DNA from 4 places in the Paraburkholderia sp. CNPSo 3281 genome. Region 2 is predicted to be linked to each of the others. Evidence: predicted binding sites of a transcription regulator. Region 2 holds the regulator's gene; each other region holds the start of a gene.
The links. Region 2 encodes HrcA, which represses chaperone genes, less so after heat shock. Its sites were predicted from a motif close to TTAGCACTCNNNNNNNNNGAGTGCTAA; they were not measured.
Positions count from the first base shown of each region.

Region 1: the regulator HrcA is predicted to act here: its motif matches at 5,013-5,039, upstream of M3I56_RS18805 (co-chaperone GroES).
Region 3: the regulator HrcA is predicted to act here: its motif matches at 4,345-4,371, upstream of groES (co-chaperone GroES).
Region 4: the regulator HrcA is predicted to act here: its motif matches at 4,030-4,056, upstream of rpoH (RNA polymerase sigma factor RpoH).

Region 1 is NZ_JAMBPS010000017.1:109,800-117,583, reverse strand. Features, by position in the region: gene M3I56_RS18830 (rhodanese-like domain-containing protein) at 106-573, shown strand; gene epsC (serine O-acetyltransferase EpsC) at 619-1,581, shown strand; gene M3I56_RS18820 (helix-turn-helix transcriptional regulator) at 1,581-1,829, shown strand; gene M3I56_RS18815 (family 2A encapsulin nanocompartment shell protein) at 1,945-2,877, shown strand; gene M3I56_RS18810 (family 2A encapsulin nanocompartment cargo protein cysteine desulfurase) at 2,852-4,846, shown strand; gene M3I56_RS18805 (co-chaperone GroES) at 5,083-5,373, shown strand; gene groL (chaperonin GroEL) at 5,400-7,034, shown strand; gene M3I56_RS18795 (sulfonate ABC transporter substrate-binding protein) at 7,123-7,784, opposite strand, start outside.
Region 2 is NZ_JAMBPS010000002.1:43,184-50,967, reverse strand. Features, by position in the region: gene glnE (bifunctional [glutamate--ammonia ligase]-adenylyl-L-tyrosine phosphorylase/[glutamate--ammonia-ligase] adenylyltransferase) at 1-1,925, shown strand, start outside; gene recN (DNA repair protein RecN) at 1,992-3,671, opposite strand; gene M3I56_RS02290 (NAD kinase) at 3,768-4,679, opposite strand; gene hrcA (heat-inducible transcriptional repressor HrcA) at 4,952-5,971, shown strand; gene hemH (ferrochelatase) at 6,191-7,258, shown strand; gene M3I56_RS02275 (RNA-binding S4 domain-containing protein) at 7,306-7,713, shown strand.
Region 3 is NZ_JAMBPS010000031.1:26,323-34,106, reverse strand. Features, by position in the region: gene M3I56_RS25840 (FAD-binding oxidoreductase) at 1-796, opposite strand, end outside; gene M3I56_RS25835 (TAXI family TRAP transporter solute-binding subunit) at 1,332-2,423, opposite strand; gene M3I56_RS25830 (hypothetical protein) at 2,482-3,570, opposite strand; gene groES (co-chaperone GroES) at 4,463-4,753, shown strand; gene groL (chaperonin GroEL) at 4,798-6,438, shown strand; gene M3I56_RS25815 (hydroxymethylpyrimidine/phosphomethylpyrimidine kinase) at 6,594-7,439, opposite strand; gene M3I56_RS25810 (rubredoxin) at 7,724-7,784, shown strand, end outside.
Region 4 is NZ_JAMBPS010000002.1:281,310-289,093, forward strand. Features, by position in the region: gene ybiB (DNA-binding protein YbiB) at 1-767, shown strand, start outside; gene leuA (2-isopropylmalate synthase) at 1,353-2,999, shown strand; gene M3I56_RS03310 (nuclear transport factor 2 family protein) at 3,150-3,533, opposite strand; gene rpoH (RNA polymerase sigma factor RpoH) at 4,112-5,047, shown strand; gene nagE (N-acetylglucosamine-specific PTS transporter subunit IIBC) at 5,233-6,996, opposite strand; gene ptsP (phosphoenolpyruvate--protein phosphotransferase) at 7,117-7,784, opposite strand, start outside.

The sequences.
Region 1 (7,784 bases), on a different contig from region 2:
ATTGGTTGGAACTGCGGCGGCGCCCTCGCATAGTGGAATCCTGATGGCTATAGGCGGCAGCGCTCCGAGGGTCGGAGCGCTGCCGCCCACATTAAGGAGACACTGATGACAGTGGAACTGCATGAAAAGCCGCTGCACGCGGATCTGGAAGCGGCGCGCGGCGCCGCGCACGCGGCCGGCCTGCCCTACGCGGGCAGCGTGACGCCGCAGCAAGCCTGGGCGCTCCATCAGGCGGGCGAAGCGGTGCTCGTAGACGTGCGCACGGCCGAAGAGCGCAAGTTCGTTGGCCACGTGCCCGATACGTTGCATGTGGCGTGGGCCACCGGCACGAGCTTCACGCGCAATCCGCGCTTCGTGCGCGAACTCGAGGCCAAGACGGGCAAGAGCGCGGCTATCGTCCTGCTGTGCCGCAGCGGCAACCGGTCGGGACAGGCCGCCGAAGCGGCGACCAAGGCGGGCTTTACCCGTGTGTTCAACGTCACCGAAGGCTTTGAAGGCGACCTGGACGAAGCCGGGCGGCGCGGGCGCCGTAATGGCTGGCGTTTTCATGATTTACCGTGGGTGCAGGATTAAAGCCTGTTCCTCATGCCCCTAACGAATAACGAAGCGAGAACTGGCGTGACCGTATTTCATGTGTCGGAAATCGTCGACGCGCTGCAGGGCGTGCGTCAGCAATGGCGGGAATTGCAGCGCCGCGCCCTGGAGCCGGGCGGGCGCGACCTGCCCGCGCGCGAAGCGCTGGCCGAGGTCGTCGAAACGCTCAAGGGCGTGCTGTTCCCGATGCGGCTCGGGCCGCCCGACCTGCGCCAGGAAAGCGAGAACTTCTACGTCGGCCATGCGCTCGACGCCGCGCTGCACGCACTGCTGGCGCAGGCGAGGCTCGAACTGCGCTACAAGGCGCGCCACGCGGAGGCCGATCACGGCGAAATCGATGCACGCGCATTGGCCGCCGTGCGTGCGTTCTCGCAGCGCCTGCCAGTCATCCGTGGATTGCTCGACAGCGACGTGCTCGCGGCGTTCAACGGCGATCCGGCCGCGGGCAGCGTCGACGAGGTGCTGCTCTGCTATCCGGGCGTGCTGGCGATGATTCACCACCGGCTCGCCCACGAACTCTACCGGCTCGGTTTGCCGCTGCTCGCGCGCATCATCTCGGAGCTGGCGCATGCGGCCACGGGCATCGACATTCATCCTGGCGCGCAAATCGGCAGCGCGTTCTTCATCGATCACGGCACGGGGGTCGTGATTGGCGAAACCGCCGTCATTGGCGAGCGCGTGCGCGTCTACCAGGCTGTGACGCTCGGCGCGAAGCGCTTTCCGCGCGACGCGGCCGGCAATCTCGAGAAAGGGCTGCCGCGTCATCCCATTGTCGAAGACGAGGTCGTCATTTACGCGGGCGCGACGATTCTCGGGCGTGTGACGCTCGGGCGCGGCGCTGTGATCGGCGGCAATGTCTGGCTGACCGAAAGCGTTCCCGCCGGGGCGCATATCACCCAGGCGATTTCCAGGCACGACGTGCGCGCACCGGCGAATGGACGGACGGGTAGCGCCGCGCCGGATGCGATCACGATGGGCGCGGCATGATGAGCGCGATCGTCCATGACTTCGGCGCCAAGGTGCGCCGCCTGCGCGAGGCACAGGCCTGGTCGCAGGAGCGGCTCGCCGAGCATGCGGGACTCAACCGCACCTATGTCGGCGAAATCGAGCGCGGCACGGCCATCGCATCGATCGTGACTGTCGAAAAGCTTGCGCTGGCTTTCGGCGTGGGTATCGCGGAACTGCTTGCGGGCGGGGCCGCCGTCTCGCTTCCCGCCAGCCCGTTGTCTTCCTGAGTCGTCCCTGCACGCTGCCGTCTATAGCCGGTTGATCCGGCTCCATTGGCTCCTGATAATCGACCGTCGTCATAAGCAAAGCAGTTTTTGTTATAAGTAACCGGAGCCCTCGTTCATGTCCTCAATTCAGAGCGGCCAGACCGCGCTTGGCGATAACGCCGCGCGGCAACTGGCGAATGCCACCAAAACCGTCCCGCAGCTTTCCACGATCACGCCGCGCTGGCTTACGCACCTGCTGCAATGGGTGCCGGTCGAAGCCGGCATTTATCGTCTGAACCGCGTTAAGGATCCCGAAGCAGTGCGTGCCGCCTGCACGGCTCGCGAGGACGAAGGCACGCTGCCCACGACATTCGTGCCTTACGAAGAGCAGCCGCGCGAATACTTCCTCAACGCGGTGAGCACGGTGCTCGACGTACACACGCGGATTTCCGACCTGTACAGCAGCCCGCACGACCAGATCAAGGAGCAACTGCGCCTCACGATCGAGACGATCAAGGAGTTGCAGGAAAGCCAGCTCATCAACAATCCCGACTACGGCCTGCTGGCGAACGTCGAGGAAGACCAGCGCATTTTCCCGCTGACCGGCGCGCCCACGCCCGATGACCTCGACGAACTGCTCACGAAGGTGTGGAAGGAACCCGCGTTCTTCCTTACCCATCCGCTCGCGATTGCCGCATTCGGGCGCGAATGCACGCGGCGCGGCGTGCCGCCGCCTACGGTCAGCCTGTTCGGTTCGCAGTTCCTCACGTGGCGCGGCATTCCGCTGATTCCTTCGGACAAGGTGCCGGTTGCCGACGGCAAGACCAAGATCCTGTTGCTGCGCGTGGGCGACAAGCGCCAGGGCGTGGTGGGCCTGTATCAACCGGGCGTGGCGGGCGAGCAGGGGCCGGGGCTGTCGGTGCGCTTCATGGGCATCAACAACCAGGCGATCGCGTCGTATCTGATCTCGCTTTACTGCTCGCTTGCGGTTCATTCGCCGGATGCGCTGGCTGTGCTCGATGACGTGGAAATCGGCAAGTACCATGACTACCCTGACACCTACCGCTAAGCCAACGGAGATCGCGCATCCGCCGTTGCCGGGCGGACTGCCGGATCCCGCCACGCTCGCGCGGCTCGCCAACGAGTTTTTCAGCACGTTGCCGGGCGGCGCAGGCGCGCCCGGCGTCGCGGCAGGCAGCGGCGCGGTAGGCGGCGTGCCGTCCGCATTGCCGGCGGCCGCGCCGATACTCGCCTCGATCAGCAATCCGGCGCCGGCGGGCTCGCCGCTCGCGGGTCCGGGCGGCACCGGCACGGGCGTGCCGGGCTTCGCGCCGCCGCAAGGCAAGGCGCCGGGCTTGAATCTCGCGCCTTCCGCGCCCACGCACGTGCTTTCGCTCGGCAATCGCGTACCCGCGCTCGCGCCGCATGCGGCGGCGGCGAACGGGCTGCCCGACAATGCGGTGACGGTCGCGCCGGCGCTGGAGCCGCGCGCGGGCGGTGCGCTGCTTGGCGTGCCGCAGGCTTACGCGGTAGCCGAGCCGTCCGAGCCAGTGCGAGCCACGACGAGCGAGCGTGCGCCGTTCTACTTCACGGAAACGGCGGGCAACGGCTGGCGCGATACGGCGCGCGATATCGAGGTGCCGGTGCACGGGCTCGCTTCTCCCGAAGCGTTCGGGTTGCCGGGCGACGATGCGCTGCGTGGCCTGCTGGCGCTCAATCATCTGGACTACGATGCAAACGGCGGCCCCGCGCGATACTTTCTCGGCGAACGGGCAGCAGCGCCAGGCGTGAGCCAGGGCGTGCCGTTGCGCGGCGCGCATCCGCCTTTCGATGTCAATGCGGTGCGTCGCGACTTCCCGATCCTCCAGGAGCGCGTGAACGGTAAGCCGTTGGTGTGGTTCGACAACGCCGCGACGACGCACAAGCCGCAGGCCGTGATCGACCGCCTCGCGTACTTCTACGCGCACGAGAACTCGAACATTCACCGCGCGGCGCACACGCTCGCGGCGAGAGCGACCGACGCGTACGAGCATGCGCGCAAGACGGTGCAGCGCTTCATCAATGCATCGTCGCCCGAAGAGATCGTGTTCGTGCGCGGCACGACCGAGGCGATCAACCTGATCGCGAAGACCTGGGGCGTGCAGAACGTGGGCGAGGGCGACGAGATCATCGTCTCGCATCTCGAGCACCACGCGAACATCGTGCCGTGGCAGCAGCTCGCCGCGCTCAAGGGCGCCAGGCTGCGCGTCATTCCGGTCGACGATTCAGGCCAGGTGCTGCTGGACGAGTACCGCAAACTGCTCAACGACCGCACGAAGATCGTCTCGGTCACGCAGGTGTCGAACGCGCTGGGCACGGTCGTGCCGGTGGACGAGATCGTGGAGCTTGCGCATCGTGCGGGCGCGAAGGCGCTGGTCGACGGCGCGCAGTCGATTTCGCACATGCGGGTGGACGTGCAGGCGCTCGATGCGGACTTCTTCGTGTTCTCGGGCCACAAGATCTACGGGCCGACCGGCATCGGCGTGGTGTACGGCAAGCGCGAGGTGCTGGAAAACATGCCGCCATGGCAGGGCGGCGGCAACATGATCCAGGACGTGACGTTCGAGCGGACTGTGTTCCAGCCGCCGCCGTCGCGCTTCGAGGCAGGCACCGGCAATATCGCCGATGCGGTGGGGCTGGGCGCCGCGCTGGACTATGTGAGCCGCGTCGGCATCGAAAACATCGCGCGTTACGAGCATGATCTGCTTGCCTACGCAACGAGCGTGCTCGCGCCGGTGCCGGGCGTGCGCCTCGTGGGCACGGCCCGCGACAAGGCCAGTGTGCTGTCGTTCGTGTTGAAGGGCTACAGCACCGAAGAGGTGGGACAGGCGCTGAGCCGCGAAGGCATTGCAGTGCGCGCGGGGCATCATTGCGCCCAGCCCATTCTGCGCCGTTTCGGTCTGGAAGCCACCGTGCGGCCCTCGCTCGCGTTCTACAACACGTGCGAAGAAGTCGATGCGCTCGTGTCGGTCATTCGCGGTCTGGCGCCGCGGCAGTAGCACGACCCCGGAGCGGCGTTGCCTGACGCCGCTCCCCTTCTTCTTTTCCTCTCTCCCTTTGCCGTTTTCCACTTCCGCGCGATATCGATAAGCCCGTAACCGAGATATCGATCTGCCAATCCGTTATTGGAGCGGCGCGCGCCGGCTTTCTATACTCGGTTTTCCATCAGCACTCGCAAGCGGCGAGTGCCAGTTTCACCGCGAATAACCGAGAGATAACCGCAAGGAAGCCACCCATGAGCCTGCGCCCACTGCACGATCGCGTGATCGTCAAACGACTCGACCAGGAAACCCGCACTGCGTCGGGCATCGTCATTCCCGATAGCGCCGCCGAAAAGCCCGACCAGGGCGAAGTGTTGGCCGTGGGGCCGGGCCGCCGCGACAACGACGGCCGCCGCATTGCGCCGGACCTGAGCGTGGGCGACCGCGTGCTGTTCGGCAAATACGCGGGCCAGACCGTGAAGGTCGACGGCAACGAACTCCTCGTGTTGCGCGAAGAAGACATCGTCGCAGTCGTCAATCAATAAGTAAGAACCGGAGAGAGCACGTCATCATGGCAGCCAAAGACATCGTATTCGGCGATATCGCCCGCACCAAACTCATCGAAGGCGTGAACCTGCTCGCCGACGCCGTCAAGGTCACACTCGGCCCGAAGGGCCGCAACGTCGTGCTCGAACGCAGCTTCGGCGCGCCCGTCGTGACGAAGGACGGCGTTTCGGTCGCCAAGGAAATCGAACTGGCCGACAAGCTCCAGAATATCGGCGCGCAGGTCGTGAAGGAAGTCGCCTCGAAAACGAGCGACGCAGCGGGCGACGGCACCACGACCGCCACCGTGCTTGCGCAGGCGATCGTGCGCGAAGGGCAGAAGTACGTGGCGGCGGGGCTCAACCCGCTTGACCTGAAGCGCGGCATCGACAAGGCCGTGGTGGCCGCTGTGGAAGAACTCAAGAAGATCAGCAAGCCCACCACGACGAGCAAGGAGATTGCGCAGGTCGCGACGATTTCGGCCAACGGCGAGGAGTCGATTGGCCAGCGCATTGCCGAGGCGATCGATCGCGTAGGCAAGGAAGGCGTGATCACGGTGGAAGACGGCAAGTCGCTCGCCGACGAACTCGACGTCGTGGAGGGCCTGCAGTTCGATCGCGGCTATCTCTCGCCGTACTTCATCAATAACCCGGACAAGCAGGTCGCCGAACTCGACAATCCGTTCATCCTCCTGCACGACAAGAAGATCTCGAACATTCGCGACCTGCTGCCGCTGCTCGAACAGGTGGCGAAGGCCGGGCGCCCGCTGCTGCTGATTGCCGAGGATATCGAGGGCGAGGCGCTCGCCACGCTCGTCGTCAACAACATTCGCGGCGTGCTGAAGACGGTGGCCGTGAAGGCGCCGGGTTTCGGCGACCGCCGCAAGGCGCTGCTTGAAGACATCGCGATTCTCACGGGCGGCCAGGTGGTCGCCGAGGAAACGGGCCTCACGCTCGAGAAGGCCACGCTCCAGGAACTGGGCCAGGCCAAGCGCATCGAGGTGGGCAAGGAAAACACCACGGTGATCGACGGCGCGGGCGAAGCGGGCGCCATCGAGGCGCGCGTGAAGCAGATTCGCGTGCAGATCGAGGAAGCGACCTCCGACTACGACCGCGAGAAGCTGCAGGAACGCGTGGCGAAGCTGGCGGGCGGCGTGGCCGTCATCAAGGTGGGCGGCGCCACCGAGATCGAAGTGAAGGAAAAGAAGGACCGCGTGGACGACGCGCTGCATGCCACGCGCGCGGCCGTGGAAGAGGGCATCGTGCCGGGTGGCGGCGTGGCGCTGATCCGCGTGCGTCAGGCGATCCTCGACCTGAAGGGCAAGAACGCCGACCAGACGGCGGGCGTGAAGATCGTGCTGCGCGCGCTGGAAGAGCCGCTGCGCCAGATCGTGAGCAACGCGGGCGAAGAAGCGAGCGTGGTGGCGGCGAAGGTCGCGGAAGGCACGGGCAACTTCGGTTACGACGCGGCGACCGGCGAATATGGCGATCTGGTCGAAAAGGGCGTGCTCGATCCGACCAAGGTCACGCGCACGGCGCTGCAAAACGCGGCTTCGGTAGCGGGGCTGCTGCTCACGACCGATGCCACGGTGCATGAGGCGCCTAAAGCCCCGGCGGCGCAGTCGCCGGCGGGTGGCCCTGGCGGCGCCGATCTCGGCTTCTAAGCCGGTTTTGTCGGGCAACGGGGGGAAGGCCGCCCTGGCGTTACGCCAGGCGCGGCTGGCGTGTTTCGACAAGCGGGCGTCAGCGCGCTCAGGTGGATTGCCAGCGCGCATCGGCGACCACGAGCTTCTTCGGGATCAGCTTGAGTTCGGAGAACGTATCGGCGATCTGCTGCTGGTAGGCGAGCGTGGCCGCGTCGATGGGCTGCACGCCGTAGCTCGCGCGCTTGAGGGCGAGTTCGAGCGTCGGCGCGTCGAGGCCGACAAGCGGTGACAGTTGAGCCGCGACGGTCGGAACGTTGTCGCGCGCCCAGGTGTCCACGGCGCCGATTTCCTCCACGACCGCATGCAGGACAGCCGCATGCGCGGTCGCGAAGTTGCGACTTGCTATGTAGTACTGCGTATTGCGAGCGAGGTTTTCACCGTTCGCGATCGAACGCACTTTCGCCTGGCGTTCGATCGCCGCGAGATAGGGGTCCCAGATCACCCACGCGTCTACGCTGCCGCTTGTGAACGCGGCGCGCGCATCGGCGGGAGCGAGATAGACGGGCTGGATGTCTTCGTACTTGAGGTTGGCTTTCTGCAGCGCCTTGACGAGCAGATAGTGCACGTTTGAGCCTTTGTTGAACGCAACGCGCTTGCCGCGCAGGTCGGCGGGCATGCGAATTGGCGAATTTTCGTGCACGACAATGGCCTCACCCTGCGGCGCGGGCGGCTCGCTTGCAATGTAGACGAAATCCACGCCGCCGGCCT
Region 2 (7,784 bases):
GCGCCATGATGCGCCCCGACAAGGCCGACGACATCAAGCTCGGGCGCGGCGGGATTCGCGAGATCGAGTTCAGCGCCCAGGTGTTCCAGCTCATACGCGGCGGCCAGGACGCGGGCTTTCGCGTGCGCCCGACGCTCGCCGTGCTCGGCTACGCCGCCGCGCGCGGACTGATCGCGTCGGAGGTATGCGGCGAGCTCACGCGCGCCTACAACTTTCTGCGCGACCTCGAGCATCGCCTGCAGTACCGCGACGACGCGCAAACGCACGCCATGCCCGTCGATGCCGAGGAGCGCGCCGCGCTCGCGAAGTCGCTGGGCTTTGCCGACTACGCCGCGCTGATGACGACGCTCGATGGCCACCGCGACAACGTCGAGCGCCAGTTCGTGCAGATCTTCTCCGACAAGATGGGCGGCGAGGGCGGCTGCGGTGCGTCCGAAGACGGCGCGGCGGCATGGGTCTGGAGCGGCGCGCTCATGGAAGAGGGCGCCGAAGACTCGTTGCTCGAACGTCTCACGGAACTGGGCATCGACGACCCCGCGCCGTTGCTCGCGCGCCTGCGCGGACTCTGGCAGTCGTCGCGTTACGCGGGGCTGCCCGAGAAGAGCCGCGAGCGCTTCGACAGCGTCGCGCAGCGCGCGCTCGAAGCCGCGCGCACGCTCGAGCCGCGCGAGCGCCGCGGCGATACGCTCGCGCGCATGTTCGACCTGCTCGAAGCCGTGATCCGTCGCGGCGCGTATCTCGCGCTGCTCACCGAATACCCAGATGCGCTCAGCCGCGTGCTCAAGGTGTTGGGCGGCTCTCGCTGGGCGGCGGGCTATCTGATCCGCCATCCGCAACTGCTCGACGAGCTGCTCGACGACGAGGCGGTTGCGTCGCCCTTCGACTGGCCCGAGTTCTCGCGCCTGTTGCGCGCACGGCTCGCCGCCGCCGCCGACGTCGAGCAGCAGATGGACCTGCTGCGCCACGCGCACCAGGCTGAGGTGTTCCGCATCCTGCTCAACGACCTGGCGGGGCGGCTCTCGGTGGAGCACGTGAGCGACCGGCTCTCCGAACTTGCCGACGCCGTGCTCGACGCGACCATCGAGACCGTCTGGAAGCAGTTCGCCAAACGCCATCGCGAGGTGCCGCGCTTCGCGGCGATCGCTTACGGCAAGCTCGGCGGCAAGGAGCTGGGCTACGCATCGGACCTCGACATCATCTTTCTGTACGAAGACGAGGACGAGCGCGCCTCGGAGATCTACGCGACCTTCGCGCGCCGCCTCATCACGTGGCTTACCACGGCCACCGGCGCGGGCACGCTGTTCGACGTCGATCTGCGCCTGCGGCCGAACGGCGAGTCGGGCCTGCTCGTGACCGACCTCGACGCGTTCCGCCGCTACCAGCTTCGCGAAGGGGACGCCGCGAACACGGCGTGGGTCTGGGAGCACCAGGCGCTCACGCGTGCGCGCTTCTCGGCCGGGGACGCGGCGATCGGCAGCGCCTTCGAGGCGATCCGCGTGCAGGTGCTGACCACGCCGCGCGACGCCGCGCCGCTCGCGAAGGAAATCGTGGAGATGCGCCAGCGCGTCGAAGATGGCCACCCGAACCGCACCGAACTTTTCGACCTGAAGCACGACCGCGGCGGCATGGTGGACATCGAGTTTCTCGTCCAGTACTGGGTGCTGCTGCACGCGGCGCAGGACCCCGAGCTGATCCGCAACACGGGCAATATCGCGCTGCTGCGCGAGGTGTCGCGCTTCGGGCTGATGAGCGAGGAGGAGGCCGAGACGATAGGCTCGGCGTACCGGCTTTATCGCAAGCTGCAGCACCAGTTGCGGCTCGACGGCATGGAAAAGGCGCGTGTCGATCCGGCGCGTGTGGAGCGCGAGCGCGAGGCCGTGCTGGCGTTGTGGAAGCGCGTGTTTGGGGAGCGGGGAGAGGCGTAGCGCGAGTGCGCTACGCGTCGATGGGCGGTGCGGCTGATGCGCCTCATACGTGAGGCGCAGTCTCGATCACGCCGCCAACATCTCCTTCGCATGCCGCCTGGTCGTCGCGGTAATCTCCAGCCCGCCCAGCATGCGCGCGACTTCTTCCACCCGGCCGCCCTTGTCGAGCGGCGTGACGTCCGAGACCGTGCCGCCGTTGCCGTCGCCGGACTTCGCCACCTGGAAGTGGTGATCGCCGCGCGCCGCGACCTGCGGCAAGTGCGTGACGCACAGCACCTGGCGTGCGCGCCCGAGCTGGTGCAGCAGGCGGCCCACCACTTCGGCTACGCCCCCGCCAATGCCCGTATCGACTTCGTCGAAAATCAGCGTGGGCGTGGGGCTCGCCGCGCTCGCGATCACGGCGAGCGCGAGGCTGATACGCGCGAGTTCGCCGCCTGAAGCGATCTTCGCGAGCGGACGCAGCGGCACGCCGGCGTGGCCCGCCACGCGGAATTCGATCTGCTCCAGACCGTGCGCGCTGCCGATCGGCTCGCCGGTCGAGCTGCTGCCGAGCGCCACGAGCGCGACTTCGAAGCTGCCGCCCGCCATCGACAGTTCCTGCATGCCTTGCGTGACCGCCGTGCCGAGCGCCTTCGCCGCCTTGGCGCGCGCCTTCGAGAGCTGGCGCGCCTGCGCGAGATAGGCGTCCTGCGCCTTCTGCCCGGCGGCGCGCAGGCCGTCGAGATCGGACGCGGCGTCGAGCGCCGCGAGCTGCTGGCGGCGCGCCGCGTGTTCCTCGGGCAGCGTCTCGGCCGGCAGGCGGAACTTGCGCGCCGTCGAATGCAGCGCGTCGAGGCGCCGTTCGACCTGCGCGAGATGCTGCGGATCGAGATCGAGGCGTTGCGCGTAATGCGAGAGCGAGTAGGCCGCTTCCTGGATCTGGATCGCGGCCGGTTCGAGCGCGGCGAGCGCGTCGTCGAGCTCGGCGTCGACTTCGGCGAGAGAGCGCAGCTTCGAGACGATCGAATTCAGCTGCGAGAGCATCGCCTCGTCGGATTCCGATAACGCCGCGAGCGCGCCTTGCACGCCTTCGATCAGATTGGCCGAGTTCGAAAGCCGCACGTGCTCCGCGTTCACTTCTTCCCATTCGCCCGGCTGCGGCGCGAGCTTGTCGAGCTCGGCGAGCTGCCACGCGAGGCGCTCGCGCTCGAGCTGCAGCTCTCGGTCGCGCGACATGGCGCTTTGCAGTGCGAGACGCGCGTCGCGCGCGTCGCGCCACGCGCGCGTGACGGTGGCGGCGAGATCCGTGAGGCCTGCGTGCGTGTCGAACAGTTCGCGCTGCGCGTCGGGGCGCATGAGCAGTTGGTGCGCATGCTGGCCGTGGATGTCCACGAGCATTTCGCCCAGCTCGCGCAGCTGCGCGAGCGTGGCCGGCGTGCCGTTGATGAAGGCACGCGAGCGCCCGCCGCTGTCCACCACGCGGCGCATCATGACCGTGTGCTCGCCATCGCCGTTCGTGAGCGCCTGCTCGTCGAGCCAAAGCGCGGCATGCGCGGGCACATCGAACTCGGCGGTGATGTCGGCGCGGCTCTCGCCCGTGCGCACCACGCTCGCGTCGGCGCGCGTGCCGAGCGTGAGGGCGAGGGCGTCGATCAGGATCGACTTGCCCGCGCCCGTCTCGCCGGAAAACACGGTGAAGCCGCTGTCGAATTCGAGGTCGAGCGCGGCGACGATCACGAAGTCGCGAATCGAGAGATGGCGAAGCATGGCGTCTGGTTCTGCTCTTTTTGGATTGGCTTTGATGACCGTGGGACTGCTGGCTGCATGGCAACGGCCCCGCGCGCTTCACGCGAAGACGCGGGTTTAGTCCTCCGGATCGCCCTGCAGCGAGGGGTGCTCGTTCCAGTGCAGCTTCTTGCGCAGCGTGCGGTAGTAGCTGTAGCCGACCGGGTGCAGGAAAGGCACGGTGTGGCGCGAGCGGCGCACCTCGATCACGTCGTTCAGCTCCAGCGCCGTGAACGACTGCATGTCGAAGTTCACGTTGACGTCGCGGCCCGCCACGATCTGGATACTCACCTTGCAGTCGTCGGGCAGCACGATCGGGCGGTTCGAGAGCGCGTGCGGCGCGATCGGCACGAGCACGATGCCTTGCAGCTGCGGATGCAGGATCGGCCCCTGCGACGAGAGCGCGTAGGCGGTCGAGCCCGTCGGCGTCGCGACGATCAGACCGTCCGAGCGCTGGTTGTACATGAAGCGGCCATCCACGTTCACGCGCAGTTCGGCCATGCCCGAAAAGCCGCTCCGGTTCACGACCACGTCGTTGAAGGCTAGCGCGTGGTAGATCGGGTCGCCGTCGCGCGTGATGCGCGACTCCAGCAGCGAGCGTTCCTCGCGCTCGAACGAGCCCGCCAGCAGTTGCGGCACGACCTCCTGCATCTCGGAGAACGCGATGTCGGTAATGAAGCCAAGCCGCCCGTGGTTGATGCCGATGAGCGGCGTGCGGTAGGGCGCGAGCTGGCGGCCGATGCCGAGCATCGTGCCGTCGCCGCCGAGCACGACGGCCACGTCCGCGCGCGCGCCGATTTCGGCCGGCTGCAGCGCGGGATAGCCTTGCGCGCCGATTTCCTCTGCGGTCTGCGCTTCGAACACGACCTCGAAGCCGCGCTTCGAAATGGTCTGGGCGAGCGCCGTCAGCGGCTCGGCAATGCCTGGCGTATTGCTGCGCCCAACGAGCGCAACCGTCTTGAACTGGCTCTGGATCTTCTGGATCTGCATGCCGGCATTACACCATAGTCAGGTCACGAAAAGAACCTGGCGCAAGCCGGGTGCGGCCCGCCAGGCCTTGCGCGCCGCGCCCTCCAGCCCGAAGCCGGTGACACGGCGATGACAACGCGCGTTGTGCCGGGCGAGGGGGCGTGCAATGTGTCGTGCAATCCGCCGGGCGACGGCGGCCGATACCGGGCCGCCCCACCCTGCGGGCAGGCCCGCCGGGCCCGGCCTGGCGGCGCACTCGCAGCCAACCCGCCATTAGGCTAAAATTTTGAGTCATGCTAGATCCTCGCGCACAAACCCTCCTCAAGACGCTGATCGAGCGCTACATCGCCGAAGGTCAGCCGGTCGGCTCGCGCACGCTGTCGCGCTATTCCGGCCTGGAGTTGAGCCCGGCGACGATCCGCAACGTCATGTCGGACCTCGAGGAGCTGGGTCTCGTGTCCAGCCCGCATACCTCGGCCGGGCGTGTGCCCACGCCGCGCGGCTATCGCCTGTTCGTCGACACCATGCTCACCGTCGAGCCCAGCTCCGACGACGACGCGCTCACGCGCGCGGTGAAGACCACGCTGCGCCCCGGCGAGCCGCAGAAAGTGGTGGCGGCGGCCGCCAGCGTGCTGTCGAACCTCTCGCAGTTCGCGGGTGTGGTGCTGACGCCCCGGCGCAGCCACGTGTTCAAGCAGATCGAGTTCATGCGCCTGTCCGACAAGCGCATCCTGCTCATCATCGTAACGCCCGAAGGCGACGTGCAGAACCGCATCATGGCGACGCAGCGCGACTTCACGCCTTCCGAGCTCATCGAAGCCTCGAATTACATCAACGCGCACTTCGCGGGCCTGTCGTTCGACGAGGTGCGCCGCCGTCTGCGCGAGGAAATCGACGCGCTGCGCGGCGACATGACCACGCTCATGCACGCGGCCGTGACCGCGAGCACCGAAGAGCCCGAAAGCGGCGACACCTTGCTCATTTCCGGCGAGCGCAACCTGCTCGAAGTGGCCGACCTTTCCTCGGACATGGCGCGCCTGCGCAAGCTCTTCGACGTGTTCGACCAGAAAACCAGCCTCCTGCAGCTGCTCGACGTCTCGAGCCACGCGCAGGGCGTGCAGATTTTCATTGGCGGCGAGTCGCAACTCGTGCCGATCGAGGAAATGAGCGTGGTGACGGCTCCCTACGAGGTGAACGGCAAGATCGTCGGCACGCTCGGCGTGATCGGGCCGACGCGCATGGCGTACAACCGGGTGATCCCGATCGTCGACATCACTGCGCGCCTGCTCTCGCTCACGCTCAGCCAGAACTGAGCGCCGCATCGGGCATACCGGCATCGGGCATACCGGCATCGGGCACACCCGCCTTTCCGACGATCATCCCCGCAAGGCGTGGCGCACGCCATCGGCCGAATGGCCAACGCGCGGTGAGTCGCTGCGTCGCGGCTCCGGCTTGGCCCGTCAGGGGCGCCCGCTATAATGCTTGTTTCATGCAATCGTTGCTGCGCATTCGCGCGGCGCCACTGATCGCCTATGCGTTTCGACCTGGAGCGGCCTTCGCAGTCCGCCGCGGCGCATCGCGTCGCCGTGCTGCTCATCAACCTGGGCACGCCGGACGCGCCCACGCCGCGCGCCGTGCGCCGCTATCTCGCGCAGTTTCTCTCGGATCCGCGCGTGGTCGAGATTCCGGCGCCGGTCTGGCAGGTCATCCTGCGCGCGCTGATCCTGCCGTATCGCGGCCGTTCTTCGGCGAAGAAGTACGCGGCGGTCTGGACGCCCGAAGGTTCGCCGCTGCGCGTGCACACGCAGAAGCAGACCGACGGCCTGCGCCATCTGCTGCAGATCAACGACTACACGGTCCTCGTCGATTACGCGATGCGCTACGGCACGCCCGACATCCCGGCGATACTGAACCAGCTCAAGCTGGCGGGCGCGGAACGCATCCTGCTCATGCCGATGTACCCGCAGTACTCGTCGTCGACCACGGCCACGGCGTTCGACGCGGCCTTTGCCGCGCTGCGCCGCATGCGCAACCAGCCGGAAATCCGCACGGTGCGCGGCTATCACGACCATCCGGCGTATATCGCGGCGCTCGCGGCCCAGGTGCATCAGTACTGGCACGCGCACGGCAAACCCAATTTCGCGGCGGGCGACCGGCTCGTGCTGAGTTTTCACGGCGTGCCGAGCCGTACGCTCGATCTGGGCGACCCGTACCACGACCAGTGCCAGCAAACGGCCACGCTCCTCATGCACGCGCTGGAGCTGACGCCGGTCGAATGCCGGGTGACGTTCCAGTCGCGCTTTGGGCGGGCGCAGTGGCTCCAGCCGTACACGGCGCCCACGCTGCGGGAACTGGGCGCGGGCGGCGTGCGCCGTGCTGACGTGTTCTGCCCCGGTTTCACGGCGGATTGCCTGGAAACCATCGAGGAAATCGGCATGGAAGTGCGCGACGAGTTCCTGCACGGCGGCGGCAAGGAGTTTCACCGCATTGCGTGCCTGAATGCCTCGCCGGCGTGGATCGCGGCGCTAGGCGAGATTGTTGCGCAGCACCTGCAGGGCTGGCCCGTGCAGGCCGCAGCGCCGGCTGGCGCAGTGGCCTGACCGCGCGGACTGAGCGTGAACTGAGCGGCGCATCCGGAAAGCTTCTGATGAACTACAAGATTTCGACTGACCCTGGCGCGCGGCTGCGCATCGACAAATGGTTATGGGCGGCGCGCTTCTTCAAGACGCGCTCGCTGGCCTCGGACGCCGTGGGCAAGGGGCATGTGCGCATTGGCGGCGACGCCGTGAAGGCGTCGAAGGACGTGCGCGTGGGTGACCTCGTCGAAATCGAGATCGATCACGTGGTCTGGGAAGTGCAGGTGCTGGGGATTTGCGAGGTGCGCGGACCCGCAAGCATCGCGCAGACGCTTTATGCGGAAACCCAGGCCGGGCGCGAGAGGCGCGCGGCGGAGCAGGACCGGCGCCGGCTCTTTCGCGAACCGGCTGCCGTGTTGCAGGGCAGGCCGACCAAGCGCGACCGCCGCACTATCGACAAATTTTCGCGTGAGGGTTGAAGAGCGCTTCCATCGTAGCGTGCACGCCCCCGTATTCCGTCGTGTTTTCGTTCACGGCGCCCGACATGCAG
Region 3 (7,784 bases), on a different contig from region 2:
GGTTCACGGGGGACCACGGCGGGGCGAACGGCACGCGCCGCACGGGCCGGTGCGGCATGTCGAAGCAGCGGTCGGTCGCATGGTCGGCGCTGACATAGATGCCGCGCCCAAGCGAGGTGCCGCGCCCTAAACAGTCGATCCACGCTACGCCGTACTCGTGCTTCGCGTCGTACTCGTTCGACAGCGCAAGAAACTCATCGAGATTGCCGAAGGGACTCGTGTGGGTGGCCAGGCGGCTCGACTCGACAGGCATCAGTTGCAGCTCGACCCATTCGACGATTCCTGTCAGGCCGAGGCCGCCGATCGTTGCGCGATAGAACTCCGCGTTTTCTTCGGGTGCGCATTCAAGTGGCTCGCAATCGGAGCGCAGCAGCGAAAAGCGACGCACATGTCGTCCGAAGGTGCCGCGCACGTGGTGGTTTTTACCGTGCACGTCGTTGGCAACCGCGCCGCCGAGCGTTACGAATTGCGTACCGGGCGTGACAGGCAACATCCAGCCGCGCGGCACCGCAAGCGTCAGCACGTCGCCGAGCGTGACGCCCGCTTCAGCACGAATGACGCCGGCTTTCCAATCCGCGGCAATGAAGCGGTCGAGACCGCGAAGCATGAGGACGTGGTCGGTGGCGGCAAGACAACTGTCGCCATAGCTGCGCCCATTGCCGAACGGCAATGTCGTACCGAAGCGCTTGCCGGCATCGCGGAGCGCAGTCTGCGCGTTTTCCCGCCAACCGGGCTCGCGGCCGGTTTGCGGTGCGTACGGGTAGTGGCCCCAGGAACTGAGCTTCGAGACGCTCATGACATGCGATCGCGGGTTAATGATTAACAGTAGGCGCATATTAGGGAGGCTGCGCCGGGATTACCGTTCGCCGGAACACAAAGTCCGCCTTCTGGCACACGAACTCTGCCTTGCCGGCAGCATTCTGGATCACAGGCTCTGCATTTGATCGGGATACATCCCTCAGGAAAAGCGACGCGTAGCGTCGCCGAATCCGAGGCGAGCGAACTGCCGGGCGACCTCGTGGTCCGAGCCGTGTATTTCTATCGCATCCGTGAGCGGCGCTGCTTTACATGGCGGAACAAGCCTGCCCTTTGTCGGGATACAGACGATTGCGATCATGTTTGGCCGGGGCCAGCATCGGGGGATTTGCTGGCGTGTACACCAACATGCGGTTGGTTTATGTCATTCGCATAACTGGCCGATATTCGGCGTTAAGCGTGCATTTGCGTCTTTTCTCGGGTGGGTGCCGACACAAGGGCACTCTCGATTGCACTTCAGGCATATGTTCGTCGCGCGATTCGCCACGTGCTACTGGATACCCGTTCGTGTCGAATCACTTGCTGCAAAGTAGCAGCAGGCGCTCCTGGTCCGAGCACGGTCGTGCATTGACTTGTTCCGCGGCGGCTGCGCGTTGCGGCGCGGCCGCCTGCATCGCGGTGCGATGCGCGAAACAGGCCTTCAGACGCCGCTCGACGGGCGGATAGTATTGCCAGCCTTTGCCGAGGCCCGGCAGTTCGAGCTTCACCTGCTTCCACTTCGGATGGCCGTGCTCCTGCAGGTTGGTGAAGTTCTCGCACAGCGAATCAGCAAAACGTCTCAGGTTGCCGACCGTATCGCGCAGGTTGTAGTCATAGGTGACGAGAAAGGCCTTGACCGTCCACGTCGGCACGTCTTCTTTGAGCCAGTTCGGGTAGCTCGACACGTGGATCGTCGCGGGATAGTAGGTCTGCTTAGCGCGAGCCGTCTCTGGCGCGTTCGGATCGACGCGCAGGAAGCGGATCTGCTGCAGCAGCTCGGGGTTCATGTCGGTAAAGAGCTTGGCGGGCTGCCCGGCGACGATGATCGCCACATCGATCTTCTTGACGATGAGTGCGGCCAGCGCATCTTCGTTGCTCAGATGCTGCGCGTTCTGCTCTGGAATCGGCTGGCCGAACATGAGGCGGTACAGCGTCGTCGCCGACTGCGCGGTGCCGCTGCCGATCAGGCCGACGCTGATCATCTTGTCCTTGATCTCGTTGATCGTCTTCATCGGTGAGTCGCTACGCACCACGAAGTAAATCTCTTCGTCATAGAGCGGCATGATGAGTCGCAGCGGCCGTATCAGCGTGCCGGCCTCCTCGTTGCCGGAATTGGCCATGTCGACGTAGGCCTGGTAGACGTCGGACTGCACGAGCGCGAGCTTCACGCCGGGCTCGAAACGCATGCGCTGCACGTTTTCCGCCGAGCCTTTCGATGGGATCACTTCGAGGTCGATGCCCGCCGGCTGCGCGACCCATTTCGCCAGGTCCTGGCCGATCTGAATGTACGTCCCGCGCTCCGGGCCGGTCACGATTTTGTAGTTCGCGTCTGCAGCGGCGGAGACGGCGAGCGGCGCAAAAAGCAAGGCGACCAGTCCTGCCAGTGCCGCGAGGGTCATTTTCAGCATGATTTTTCGCCCACGTTGGAAGTGATGAACGGCGGTTCCCTATTTCATGGAATCGTTTTCAATGTGTGGCTTCGGAGGGGGCGGCGTGCTTCCAACCGAGTTGGAGAATTGCGCGTTCCTGTGCATCGGCGCCGTTGTCGTTGCTGGGCGGACCCGGCGCGCCCGTGCTGGCGGATTCGTCCGCAGCGGACGCCGTGGCGCTCGCATTCGCATCGCCGAGGTCCGTTGGATTCACGGTCGCTGGAGAGTTGGTCGCGCCCGGCAGCGGGGGAGGCGGCGCGGATGCGGGTGGGTCTTTCGATGCTGACGGGGTGGCCGCGGCCCAGTCTTGCGACGACGGCAGCGGTACGGTGCGCGCATCGTGCGGCAGTGGCACCGCCGCATCCATTTGCGCTGCGCCCCTCGGCGAACGGAGCGGCGACCAACCCGTCGCCAGAATGGCGCGCTCCATCAACGATCGCGCGTGCAGGCTGCCCGGATCAATCGCGAGCGCCTCCGATGCCTGTTGCTGCACGCAGGCCCAGGCACGTTGCGTCGCGCATCGGTCTGCGCTTTGCAGCGTGTCGTCGCGGCGTTGCGCGCGTGCTGCAATGTCCTGCGCGTCTTTGAAGTGCGGAATTGCGCCCGGTTTCGGCGCGGCGAACTGCGGCCCCGTGTCGGCAGCCGGGGGCATCACGTTAGTCTGTTGATGAGGCGAGTAGGGCGGGACTGAACCGTCCGTCGAGTACGTGGTGCTACGAGCTTCGAGGGGCCCCTCCTGCTTGTGCCGTTCGCCGAACAGCACAAACGCGGCACACGCGATCGCGAGAATGAGCGAGACGAGTAAAAGCCCCTTCGTGAAGCGCTGGCGACCCGTGTGCCGGAGCAGCCGCCGATACTCGAGCTCATAGTGGTGGAGATAGTCGGCGTGCACCGATGGGCGATTGGATGCGGACGCACCGGCCGGCGATAGCTTCGCGACGGCAGGCATAGGCACTGCCATAGGGCCATGGGCTCTTGACGCGGCTTTCGGATGCACGCGTGCAGCGGTATCCAGCGGACGATCCGCGCCGCAGTAAGGGCAGGAATCGATCTGCTGGTAGAGCACTCCCCCACAGAGCTTGCATGGTGTGGGGAAACTCTGGTCACGAGCAATCTGAGCGGACATGCTGTCGTTCCACCGTCATGGCGACGCCATTTCGGCATGTTCAGGATCGTCGTTGAAGCGATCGGCGAGGCCTCGCGGAACCCACGATCTGCATGCGCAGGAAAGCGGCGGTGCCTGACCGGACGCAGCCGCTTGAAAGATCATATGAGGGATTGTCCATTCATACGCTAATTACCAGTGTTGCTTACCGCACATATGCGTTGCCGCTGGCCTCAAAGCCAGCGCCGCTGGCGCACGTCGAAAAGCACGGGTGAGCTGGCGCCCGACGGAGTCGGCGAAGCCCTGAATCCGACCGACCTTAAGAAACTGGGCACGCGGTGGTTTTGGCAACGAGGCCGGTCGGACCGACTACTGGCGAATGCGCGCGCCCGCGGCTTGTGCTCCGTCAATAGTGCTAGCGCATGACAAAACATGGATCGATAATTCCACTCTATGAATATGCGTCGTATTGTTGAGCGCGTGCGCGCATTGGCGTGGTAACAATTCCCTTTGGTTGATTGGCCCAGTCCTCGGCACGGGGTTGGGGATTTCCCCGAGAGGCGTCTCAGATGGCTCGACACGCGAGAGCGCGCCTCTACTTCCAGACCCAGGCGCCCCCTTGTCTTCCCAAGTGGGATGGCATGCTATGTCATTGTTTTAACTGGAAAATATTATGGCGTGGCACTCAAATCCGGGCGCCCGATAGTTCAAATTGGATTGACAAAGAGTGGTTCCCACCTCAACGGCGACTTCCCATTCCGCCCTTCTTGAATTTGTCACTCCTCGTCCATATAATTAGCACTCACCGCATGAGAGTGCTAACAACTCTGGTGCTAACAACATCTCTGGCTGGCGGTTACCGGCAGCCAGGTTTTCTTGAGTCTCTTCAAGTCCCAATCAACAGAGGAAATCCATGAACCTTCGTCCTTTGCATGATCGCGTGATCGTCAAGCGCCTGGATCAAGAAACCAAGACCGCTTCGGGCATCGTGATCCCGGACGCAGCGGCAGAAAAGCCGGATCAAGGCGAAGTCCTGGCCATCGGCCCGGGCAAGCGCGACGACAAGGGCGCCCTGATCGCGCTCGACGTGAAGGTCGGCGATCGCGTCCTGTTCGGCAAGTACGCTGGCCAGACCGTCAAGGTCGATGGCAACGAACTGCTCGTGATGCGTGAAGAAGACATCATGGCCGTGGTGAACAAGTAAGTTCATTCCACCGCTCACTATTCAAGAATTCAAGGAGTTAGAAGATGGCAGCTAAAGACGTCGTGTTCGGCGATTCCGCCCGTTCCAAGATGGTTGAAGGCGTGAACATTCTCGCCAACGCAGTGAAGGTCACGCTGGGTCCGAAGGGCCGCAACGTGGTGCTCGAGCGCTCGTTCGGCGGCCCGACGGTCACCAAGGACGGTGTCTCGGTCGCAAAGGAAATCGAGCTCAAGGACAAGCTCCAGAACATGGGCGCGCAAATGGTCAAGGAAGTGGCTTCCAAGACCAGCGACAACGCCGGTGACGGCACGACGACGGCTACGGTTCTGGCCCAGTCGATCGTCCGCGAAGGCATGAAGTACGTCGCATCGGGCATGAACCCGATGGACCTGAAGCGCGGCATCGACAAGGCCGTCGCAGCAGCGATCGAAGAGCTGCGCAAGGTCAGCAAGCCCTGCACGACCAACAAGGAAATCGCGCAAGTCGGCTCGATCTCGGCAAACAGCGACACGTCGATCGGCGACCGTATCGCTGAAGCGATGGACAAGGTCGGCAAGGAAGGCGTCATCACCGTCGAAGACGGCAAGTCGCTGCAAGACGAGCTGGAAGTTGTCGAAGGTATGCAGTTCGACCGCGGCTACCTCTCGCCGTACTTCATCAACAACCCGGACAAGCAAGTCGCCGTGCTGGAAAGCCCGTTCGTCCTGCTGTTCGACAAGAAGATCTCGAACATCCGTGATCTGCTGCCGGTTCTGGAACAAGTCGCGAAGGCTGGCCGTCCGCTGCTGATCATCGCTGAAGACGTCGAAGGCGAAGCCCTCGCAACGCTGGTCGTCAACAACATCCGCGGCATCCTGAAGACCGTCGCCGTCAAGGCTCCGGGCTTCGGCGACCGTCGCAAGGCCATGCTGGAAGACATCGCGATCCTGACCGGCGGTCAAGTCATCGCGGAAGAAACCGGCCTCACGCTCGAAAAGGCAACGCTGGCCGAACTCGGTCAAGCCAAGCGCATCGAAGTGGGCAAGGAAAACACGACGATCATCGACGGCGCTGGCGAAGGCGCGAACATCGAAGCACGCGTGAAGCAGATCCGCACGCAAATCGAAGAAGCGACCTCGGACTACGACCGCGAAAAGCTGCAAGAACGCGTTGCCAAGCTGGCAGGCGGCGTGGCAGTGATCAAGGTTGGCGCTGCGACCGAAATCGAAATGAAGGAAAAGAAGGCACGCGTGGAAGACGCGCTGCACGCAACCCGCGCTGCCGTTGAAGAAGGCATCGTCCCGGGCGGCGGCGTTGCGCTGATCCGTGCACGCACGGCAATCGCCAGCGTGAAGGGCGCCAATGCAGACCAGGACGCCGGTATCAAGATCGTCCTGCGCGCGATGGAAGAGCCGCTGCGCCAGATCGTCACGAACGGCGGCGAAGAAGCGTCGGTGGTCGTGGCAGCGGTTGCAGCTGGCAACGGCAACTACGGCTACAACGCAGCGACCGGCGAGTACGGCGACCTGGTTGAAGCCGGCGTGGTCGACCCGACCAAGGTCACGCGCACCGCACTGCAAAACGCAGCTTCGGTTGCTGGCCTGCTCCTGACGACGGACGCTGCTGTTGCTGAAGTGCCGAAGGAAGATGCTCCGATGGCCGGCGGCATGCCCGGCGGCATGGGCGGCATGGGCATGGACATGTGATTACGGCTCGCGCCGAAATTACATCGCCGTGCAGGGAACGCCCCGTGAGGGGTGTTTCCCTCGCCCGAAAAGAAAAAAGCCCGCAGCGATGCGGGCTTTTTTTCGTCCGGGCGGTTTGCACGCTTGGCCTCCGGGTAGAAGGCCAAGTCGTAGTTTTATTGCTTCGCTTCGCCCGGAGATGCTTCATCCGCGTCCGTGTCGTTGCTCCGCGCCCAGAAGAACCGGTCGGGCAGCCACGCGCCCATGCCCGGCCTGAACGCGTTCTGCACGGCCTGATACACATATTCCTGCGCCTCGCGCACGGCCTCGGGCGGCTCCTGCCCATTGGCAAGCAGCGCGGCGATGGCGGCGCCGAGCGTGTCGGTCAGGCCCATCATCGGCTGCGTGGAGCGGTCCCACAGGTCCTGGCGCAACTGGCCATCTTCGCAATACAGCGTATTGACCACGCGATGCGTGCCCGTTTCCATCGCCAGGATGAACTCGCAGCCCATGGCGAGCAGGTGTGCAATGGCCGCGTCGACGCTGGGCGCCTCGGCGTCGCCATCCGGCTGCGCGAGCGCAATCAGCGTGGCGGAGTCAGCCACGAGCAGCGTGGTTTGCGGCACGAGCAGGTCGGCCATGGCTTCGCGCAGCTCGTCGGCTGCGAGCACGTGCTCGTCGTCGAGCGTGAAGTCGGGGGCGAGGATGAGCGGCAAGTCGTCGTAGTCGGCGACCACTTCGGCGATCGCGCTCACGACCTCGGCGCGCGCGCACGCGCCGACCTTGAACGCCGCGATGGGCATGTCCTCGAGCAGCATGCGCGCCTGGGTGGCGACGGTTTCCGGATCGAGGCCGGTCACTTCATCGCAGCCCGCGGAGTCGCGCACCGTGTAGCCGGTCAGCGCGGTGACGCCGTGGCAACCCATGCTGGCGAGCGTGAGCAGGTCGGCTTGCAGTCCGCCGCCGCCGGTCGGGTCGGAAAGGCCGAAGGTGAGGACGATGGGAGGGGTGTCGCTGGGCATGAACGTGGCGAGATGGATTGGACTTCGGGCGCGGCGTACCGCGCCGTCATAAGAGAGTGCTTCAATTATGCGGCTTATCGATGAATCCGGGGGACGGATGACGCCGGCGCGTGCGACGATTTTTCCGCGCTGCACGAGCCGCTCGCGGCAACGCATTCTGTTTGATCCCGTGCAGGCCAGATTTCCTCTTGCTAGGCATGGAAACGGCAACAAGGTACCATCATGGCTCTCGTTTCCCCGATTTTTTTTCCGACTGGTTTCGGACTTTTCGACGCGGCATAAGAATGGAATATAGAAGCTGGATGTGCCTGATCTGCGGCTGGATTTACGACGAAGAAGCCGGTT
Region 4 (7,784 bases), 240 kb from region 2:
ATGAGCTGGCCGCCATGCTCTGCGCTGCGCACGCCTCGTTCGCGCCGCTCGCAGTGCCGCAAGGCGACTATCGGCCCGTGTCGATCCCAAGCTACAACGGCGCGCGCAAGCAGCCGAATCTAGTGCCGCTGCTCGCCTTGCTGCTCGCGCGCGAAGGCGTGCCGGCGCTCGTGCACGGCGTCGTCACCGATCCGGGCCGCATCACGAGCGCGGAAATCTTCGCGGCGCTGAATCGGCCCGAAGCACGCGATCACGCCGAAATCGAGGCGCAACTGGCGTCGAGCCGCGTGGCGTTTTCGTCGATCGAAACGCTCGCGCCCAAACTCGCGCGCCTGCTCTCGATGCGCCGGCGCATGGGCGTGCGCAACTCCACGCACACGCTCGTCAAGCTGCTGCAGCCGTTCGCCGAGCCGGGCCTGCGTCTCGTGAACTACACGCACCCGCCGTACCGCGAAAGCCTGAGCGCCCTCTTCGCGGCGCATCCGGAAGCGGCGGTGGGCGGCGCGTTGCTCGCGCGCGGCACCGAGGGCGAAGCCGTTGCCGATACCCGCCGTCAGGTGCAGGTCGACTGGCTGCACGACGGCATCTGCGAAACGCTGGTCGAACCGGAGCGCTCGTCGCCCGGTGCGCCCGAAGTCGATCTGCCCGAAGGCCGCGACGCGCCCACTACGGCCGCCTGGATCGAAGCCGTGTTGCGCGGCGAAGCGCCGGTGCCGGAAGCGATCACGCGCCAGATCGAGACGATCAAGCGCATCGCGAAGCGCTAGCGATCGAACAGGAAACGCATCGCCCAATGCGCAGAAACCCGTGCGGGGCGGGCGACCCGCGCGTTCCACCACAAGCGCATCGGAGCACTTCGTCGGCCATCTTCACGCATCTTCACGCGGCCAATCTGCCAATTCTCTGTTGACACGCGCATCCGCCCTGATTTACATTGGACGGATGCGTTCCTACCCGAACACCCTCCGAATTACCCTCGGCCGACTATCGGCCCTATTGCTACGCCTAGCCTAAAGCTGGTGTAGCGCCGCAACGACCACCTCCTCCGGTCACCGCGGTCCTCCCAAAGCAGTTTTCGCAGTACCCCAAATCCGCAGTATCTCTACAACCTGTCGTCTGCATTCGTCCGCTTACCGTTCGGACGAGTCGCGAGGTCAAAATGCACGTTGCATGGGCATCGTTCACGTCCGCTTTCGCCGCGCCGGCTACCGCCGTCACCGTGGTCGTCTTCTTCGCGTCCGAGGTTGCCGCCCGTACGCGTGAAGTTTCGCGCATCGTGCTCCGTCGTCAGCCCGCCAGCCGCCCGCTGCCGACCGCCATCGCAAACGACACCATGAAGAACGAGGCTCGTCATGTTGCGTAATCCCGCCAAGAAATACCGCCCCTTCCCCGCCATCCGCCTGAACGGCCGCAAATGGCCGACGCGCACCGTCGAACGCGCGCCGATCTGGATGAGCACCGACCTGCGCGACGGTAACCAGTCGCTGATCGAGCCGATGAGCATCGAGCAGAAGACCGAATTCTTCGAAATGCTCGTCGCGATCGGTTTCAAGGAAATCGAAGTCGGCTTCCCGTCCGCTTCGCAGACCGACTTCGATTTCGTGCGCAAGCTGATCGACGAACAGCGTATTCCCGACGATGTGACCATCGAGGTGCTCGTGCAGTCGCGCGAAGAATTGATTGCGCGCACGTTCGAAGCGCTCGAAGGCGTGCCGCGCGCAATCGTTCATCTTTACAACGCGATCTGCCCGTCGTTCCGCAAGATCGTGTTCGGCCAGTCGAAGGACGAAGTGAAAGCGCTCGCGGTCGAAGGCACGCGCATCATCCGCGAACATGCCGATAAAAACCCGCAAACGCACTGGACTTACCAGTATTCGCCCGAAACTTTCAGCATGACCGAGCTGACCTTCGCGCGCGAAGTCTGCGACGCCGTGGCCCAGACGTGGCGCCCGACGCGCGATCACAAGATGATCGTGAATCTTCCGGCGACCGTCGAAGCGGCGATGCCCAACGTCTACGCCGACCAGATCGAGTGGATGGACCGCAATCTCGCATACCGCGACAGCATCGTGCTTTCGGTGCATCCGCATAACGATCGCGGCACGGCGGTGGCCGCTGCCGAAATGGCGCTGCTCGCGGGCGCGGACCGTATCGAAGGCTGCCTCTTCGGCAACGGCGAACGCACCGGCAACGTCGATCTCGTCACGCTCGCGATGAACCTCTATACCCAGGGCATCGATCCGGGCCTCGACTTTTCGGATATCGACGCCGTGCGCCGCGTGGTCGAGCGCTGCAACCAGTTGCCCGTGCATCCGCGCCATCCGTACGCGGGCGACCTCGTGTTCACGGCGTTCTCGGGCTCGCACCAGGACGCGATCCGCAAGGGCTTGGCACAGCAGCAGCCCGACGCCGTCTGGGAAGTGCCCTATCTCCCGATCGATCCCGCCGATCTCGGCCGCAGCTACGACGCGGTGATCCGCGTGAACAGCCAGTCGGGCAAGGGTGGCGCGACCTATCTGCTCGAGCGCGGCATGGGCTTCACGCCGCCCCGCCGCGTCCAGATCGAGTTCAGCCACGCCGTGCAGACCGCTGCCGATACCTCGGGCGAAGAAATCACGGGCGATGCGGTCTGCGCACTGTTCGCGCGTGAGTACTTCGAAACGCGCGGGCCGGCTGCCAGCGCCGGTTCAGGCCGTGTGCGCTGGGAAGGCCGTGATGTGGCCATGCCGGCTGCCGCCAGCAGCGACGAAGCGCATGCGCAAGCCGTTGCCGCCGCCATCGCGGCGATGGCCGGCGAGCGCATCGAAATCACATCGTTCGAGACCGAGCGTACCTCGCAGGGCGGCACGGCCGTGTTCGTCGGCGCGCGCGTGGGCGGCCAGCCATTGCGCCACGGTGTGGGCGTGGGCGAAGACGCGGTCCATGCGTGCGTCGCGGCAGTCGTCAGCGCCGTGAATCGCGCGGTCTGGCCGCAAGTGGATCGGCGCGCGGCGGCCTGACACCTTCCGCGCGTGTCGCGCGCGGTGCGCGAAGCAGTTTGAGTTTCAGCAGGGAAATCGGCGGCATTGTTGAGCGCCGGCGGCAAAACGGGCCGCCGGCGTGCGCCTGAAGCGCCCAAGCGGTGTTTCAGCGAGTGGACTTACCGGTCGTCACTCGATCGCGCAACGCGTCGCCTGCCATGCGAGCAGGCGCCAGTGGCCCCCTTCCTGCGTCTGGATCGCCGTATAGGCAATAGGAAAGAGCAGCGCACCGTTATTTGCTTCCATCTCAATGAGCACGCGGCCGGAGACCACGCAGGCCTCGTTGCCCGCGTGCAGCACGTCCTGCGACTGGATCTCGATCTGGCGGTAACGGCGGCGGCCCGCCGTGATCGCGTCGATGAACTGCTGCTTGGTTTCGCGTTTGCCGTTGGTGTGGACGAAGGTCGCGTGATCGGACAGCAACTGGTCCAGCGACGTGCCGTCGCCGTCGACCATCGCGCGAAAACGCTCGCGCTCAAGTCCGCGAATCGCATCGATTAGTTTTGCCGCCATCGCTAGAGCCCCTTGCGCGTCGACCCGCGCATGAGCGGAGATCTACGCCGAAGATTTTCTACATACGTCTGGCTGAAATTTATACCAGGTTTTAGCGCATGGATACTTGCGATCAAAGACAACGCCTCCATGTATGGTGCATACGCCACGCGCCCGGCGAAAACCGCGCGTGGCGCTAGCGTCATCCCCACGGCCGCGCCCGGATGTCGCAGCGCAGCACTTTCGTCTTTGTCCGATGTCTATTTGTCAGATTCCGTGGCAAAGTCCAGGCGCGCTCCGCCGCCCTTCTAGCGCCGTTGATTCAACCCTTTATTTCTCGTGCTTTCGCGCCGGATTGCTGCCCCGTTCTAGAGTGTTCCTTCGGCCTGCCCCCTGCGCGGGCCTGCGCCGGGCGCCAGGCCCCACCCTGCTTGACTGCCGCCGTTTAGTGTAATCTATCGATACAACCATTTCGATAGGCACCAAGGAACCTTGAAGCCCCTACAGACTCCAAGTATTAGCACTCGGGAATTCAGAGTGCTAACATCCACCGTGGAGTCGGTGTCTGACTTTTGCAAGATTCCTGAGGAGTTCGCTACGTGAGCAACGCAATGACCATGACCCTTCCGAGTACGCTGAGCCCGTCGTCGGCCAAGGCCGGGGGCTCATTGGCGCTCGCGAATGCTTCCCTGTTGCCCGGCCAGCTGGGCAACATCGACGCCTATATTCAGGCCGTGAACCGGATCCCGATGTTGACGCCACAAGAAGAGCGTCAGTTCGCGACCGAGTTTCGCGAGCAAAACAATCTTGAAGGCGCGCGCCGCCTGGTGCTGTCGCACCTGCGTCTCGTGGTGTCGATCGCGCGTAATTATCTCGGCTACGGCCTGCCGCACGCCGACCTGATTCAGGAAGGCAACATCGGCCTGATGAAGGCCGTGAAGCGCTTCGACCCCGAGCAGAACGTGCGCCTCGTGTCGTACGCCATGCACTGGATCAAGGCTGAGATCCACGAGTACATCCTGCGCAACTGGCGCATGGTGAAGGTCGCCACGACCAAGGCGCAGCGCAAGCTGTTCTTCAACCTGCGCAGCCACAAGCAGGGCCTGCAGTCGTTCACGCCGGAGGAAATCGACGGCCTCGCGCAGGAACTGAACGTGAAGCGCGAAGAAGTCGTGGAAATGGAAACGCGCCTCTCGGGCGCCGACATCGCGCTCGAAGGCCAGACCGAAGACGGCGAGGAGTCGTTCGCCCCGATCGCCTGGCTCGCCGACTCGCACAACGAGCCGAGCGCTGTGCTCGCCGCACGTTCGCGCGACCGCCTGCAGTCGGACGGCATTGCGAGCGCGCTGGAAGCGCTCGACGCACGCAGCCGCCGCATCATCGAGGCGCGCTGGCTCAACGTGGACGACGACGGTTCGGGCGGCTCGACCCTGCACGAACTGGCCGACGAGTTCGGCGTTTCGGCCGAGCGCATTCGCCAGATCGAGGCGAGCGCCATGAAGAAGATGCGCAGCGCGCTCGCCGACTACGCGTAACCGTCGCCAGGTCTCAACGCCAAACCGAAAACCCCGTTCCCGCGAACGGGGTTTTTCTTTTGCGCGCTGTATCGCGCTGTATGCCAGTGAAAAACGCCGCGGCACCCTGCCGCGGCGTTTTGTTTCCGGCGCTGCTAAATCGCCGCGGCGCTCGGTACAACGTATGCTGGTTGTCAGCGGATCGATTACGCCGGCTGGAGCGCCAGTTCACGTGCATAGCGCGGTGCGGCGTCGCCGACCACGATGTGCAGCGTATCCGCCGAAGTCCACGCTACGTCGAGCGCGCCGAGGCGCTCGCGATCCACGGCCGCCGGGTCGCGCACGATCACGCGCAGGCGCGTGGCCGCCACCGCGTCGAGCGAGACGATGTTGGCAACGCCGCCGAACACCGCAAGCCAGCGCGACGGATTCGGATCGAGCGGGCCCTGCGCGATACCTGCGCTCGCGCTCGCCTGAGCAGCCTGAACGGCCTGACCCGCAGGCTGCGCCGCGGGCGCCGTCCTGACAGCGGCCGCGCCATCGCGTGCGATCTCACCGCGAATCTCGTCGGCGATGATGTCCGCTTCGGGCCCAATGATGACCTGCACGCTTTCGCCGCCGCGCTTGAGCACACCGCGCGCGCCGATCGCCTTCAACGCCGGCTCGGAAACATGCGCCGGATCGGCCACTGTGAGACGCAGACGCGTCGTGCAGGCATCGACCACCTTGAGGTTGGCCGCGCCGCCCAGCGCATCGATATAACGCGCAGCACGCGAGAGCGACGCCGCCGTGGCCGCGCCGCCCGCTGCCACCGCCACGCCCGACATCGACGAGGCGATTGCCGTATCGCCCGCCGAGGCTTCACGGCCCGGCGTGGGAAGATTGAAGCGGCGGATGAAGAAGCGGAACAGCCCGTAGTACACGACCGCATAGACCACACCGAGCGGAATCGCATACCAGCCATGCGTGGAGAGCCCGTAGTTCAGCACGTAGTCGATCGCGCCCGCCGAGAACGTGAAGCCCAGCTTGATACCGAGCAGCGAGCAGATCGCAAGCGACAGCCCCGTGAGTACCGCGTGGATCGCGTAGAGCACGGGAGCGAGGAACATGAACGTGAACTCGATCGGCTCGGTCACGCCCGTGAGGAACGAGGTGAGCGCCATCGAAAACAGCAGGCCACCCACCATCGCGCGCTTGTCCTTCGGGGCTTCATGCAGCATCGCGAGGCACGCTGCCGGCAGGCCGAACATCATCACCGGGAAGAAGCCGGCCATGAAGCTGCCCGCCGTGGGGTCGCCCGCGAAGAAGCGGTGCAGGTCGCCCGTGACGGCCGCGCCGCCCGCTGCCGGCGTGAACGAGCCGAACACGAACCACACGAGCGAGTTGAGGATGTGGTGCAGACCCGTGACAAGCAGGAGCCGGTTGAGCAAGCCGTATACGAAAGTGCCGATCGCGCCCGCCGTAGTGAGCCAGTGGCCGGCCGTGTCGATCACACCCTGCACCGGTCCCCAGACGTAGCCGAACGCGATACCCAGCACCAGACACGTGAGCCCTGTGACGATCGGCACGAAGCGTTTGCCGCCGAAGAACGCGAGGAACTCGGGCAGCTTGATGTCCTTGAAGCGGTTGTACAGCATGCCCGCGACGACACCGGCCACCACGCCCGACAGCACGCCCATGTTGAGCTTGTCGTTGATGTCCTTCATCACGGCCGTCTGGACCAGATAGCCCAGCGCGCCCGCGAGGCCGGCGACGCCGTTGTTGTCTTTCGCAAAGCCCACTGCAATGCCGATCGCAAACAGCAACGGCAGGTTATCGAAGATCGCGCCGCCCGCGTCGGCGATGATCTTGATGTTGAGCATGTCGGCCTGGCCGAAACGAAGCAGGATGCCGGCGACCGGCAGCACTGCGATGGGAAGCATCAGCGCGCGGCCGAGGCTTTGAATCTTGAGAAACGGATTGCCATCCATTGAACTGCCTCCAGTCTCTATCTCTTGCTTGACGTGTGTGGGTGAGAGAAGCCGGCGCGCGATCGCTGCGCGCGCCGGCGTGTTTTTAAGGATTGCTTAGGGTGGGTGAAACAGAAACCATCAATCGAGCGGCCAGCTTTCGCGGCTTGCCGCACGCACGGCTTGCGCCGATTCGAGTGCGAGTGCGTTCTGCGCGCGCTCGCGACAGTCGTTGTAGTCGAGCTTGCGCACGCGCGCCTTGATCGACGGCACCGAAACCGGATCGACGGAAAGCTCCGTCACGCCGAGGCCGACGAGCAGCGGCACCGCGAGCGGATCGCCCGCCAACGCGCCGCACACGCCGACCCACTTGCCGTGCTGGTTCGCGCCCTCGACCGCCGCCGCCACGAGACGCAGCACGGCCGGGTGCAGACCGTCGGCCTGCGCCGCGAGGTCAGGCTGGCAACGGTCCATCGCGAGCGTGTACTGCGTGAGGTCGTTGGTGCCGATCGAGAGGAAATCGGCGTGGCGCGCGAGCTGGTCCGCGAGCAGCGCTGCCGAGGGCACCTCGATCATCACGCCCACCTCGATCGGCTCCGTGCGGCCCGCTTCACGTGCGAAGGTGTCGATGCGCTCGCGCAGGCGCACGAGTTCGCCCACGTCGGTCACCATCGGCAGCAGGATGCGCACCTTGCCCGCCGGCTTCACGGCGACGAGTCCGCGCAGCTGGTCGTCCAGCAGATCGGGACGCACCTGCGCGAGGCGGATGCCACGCAGACCCAGCGCCGGATTCGGCTCGGGCGGCAGCG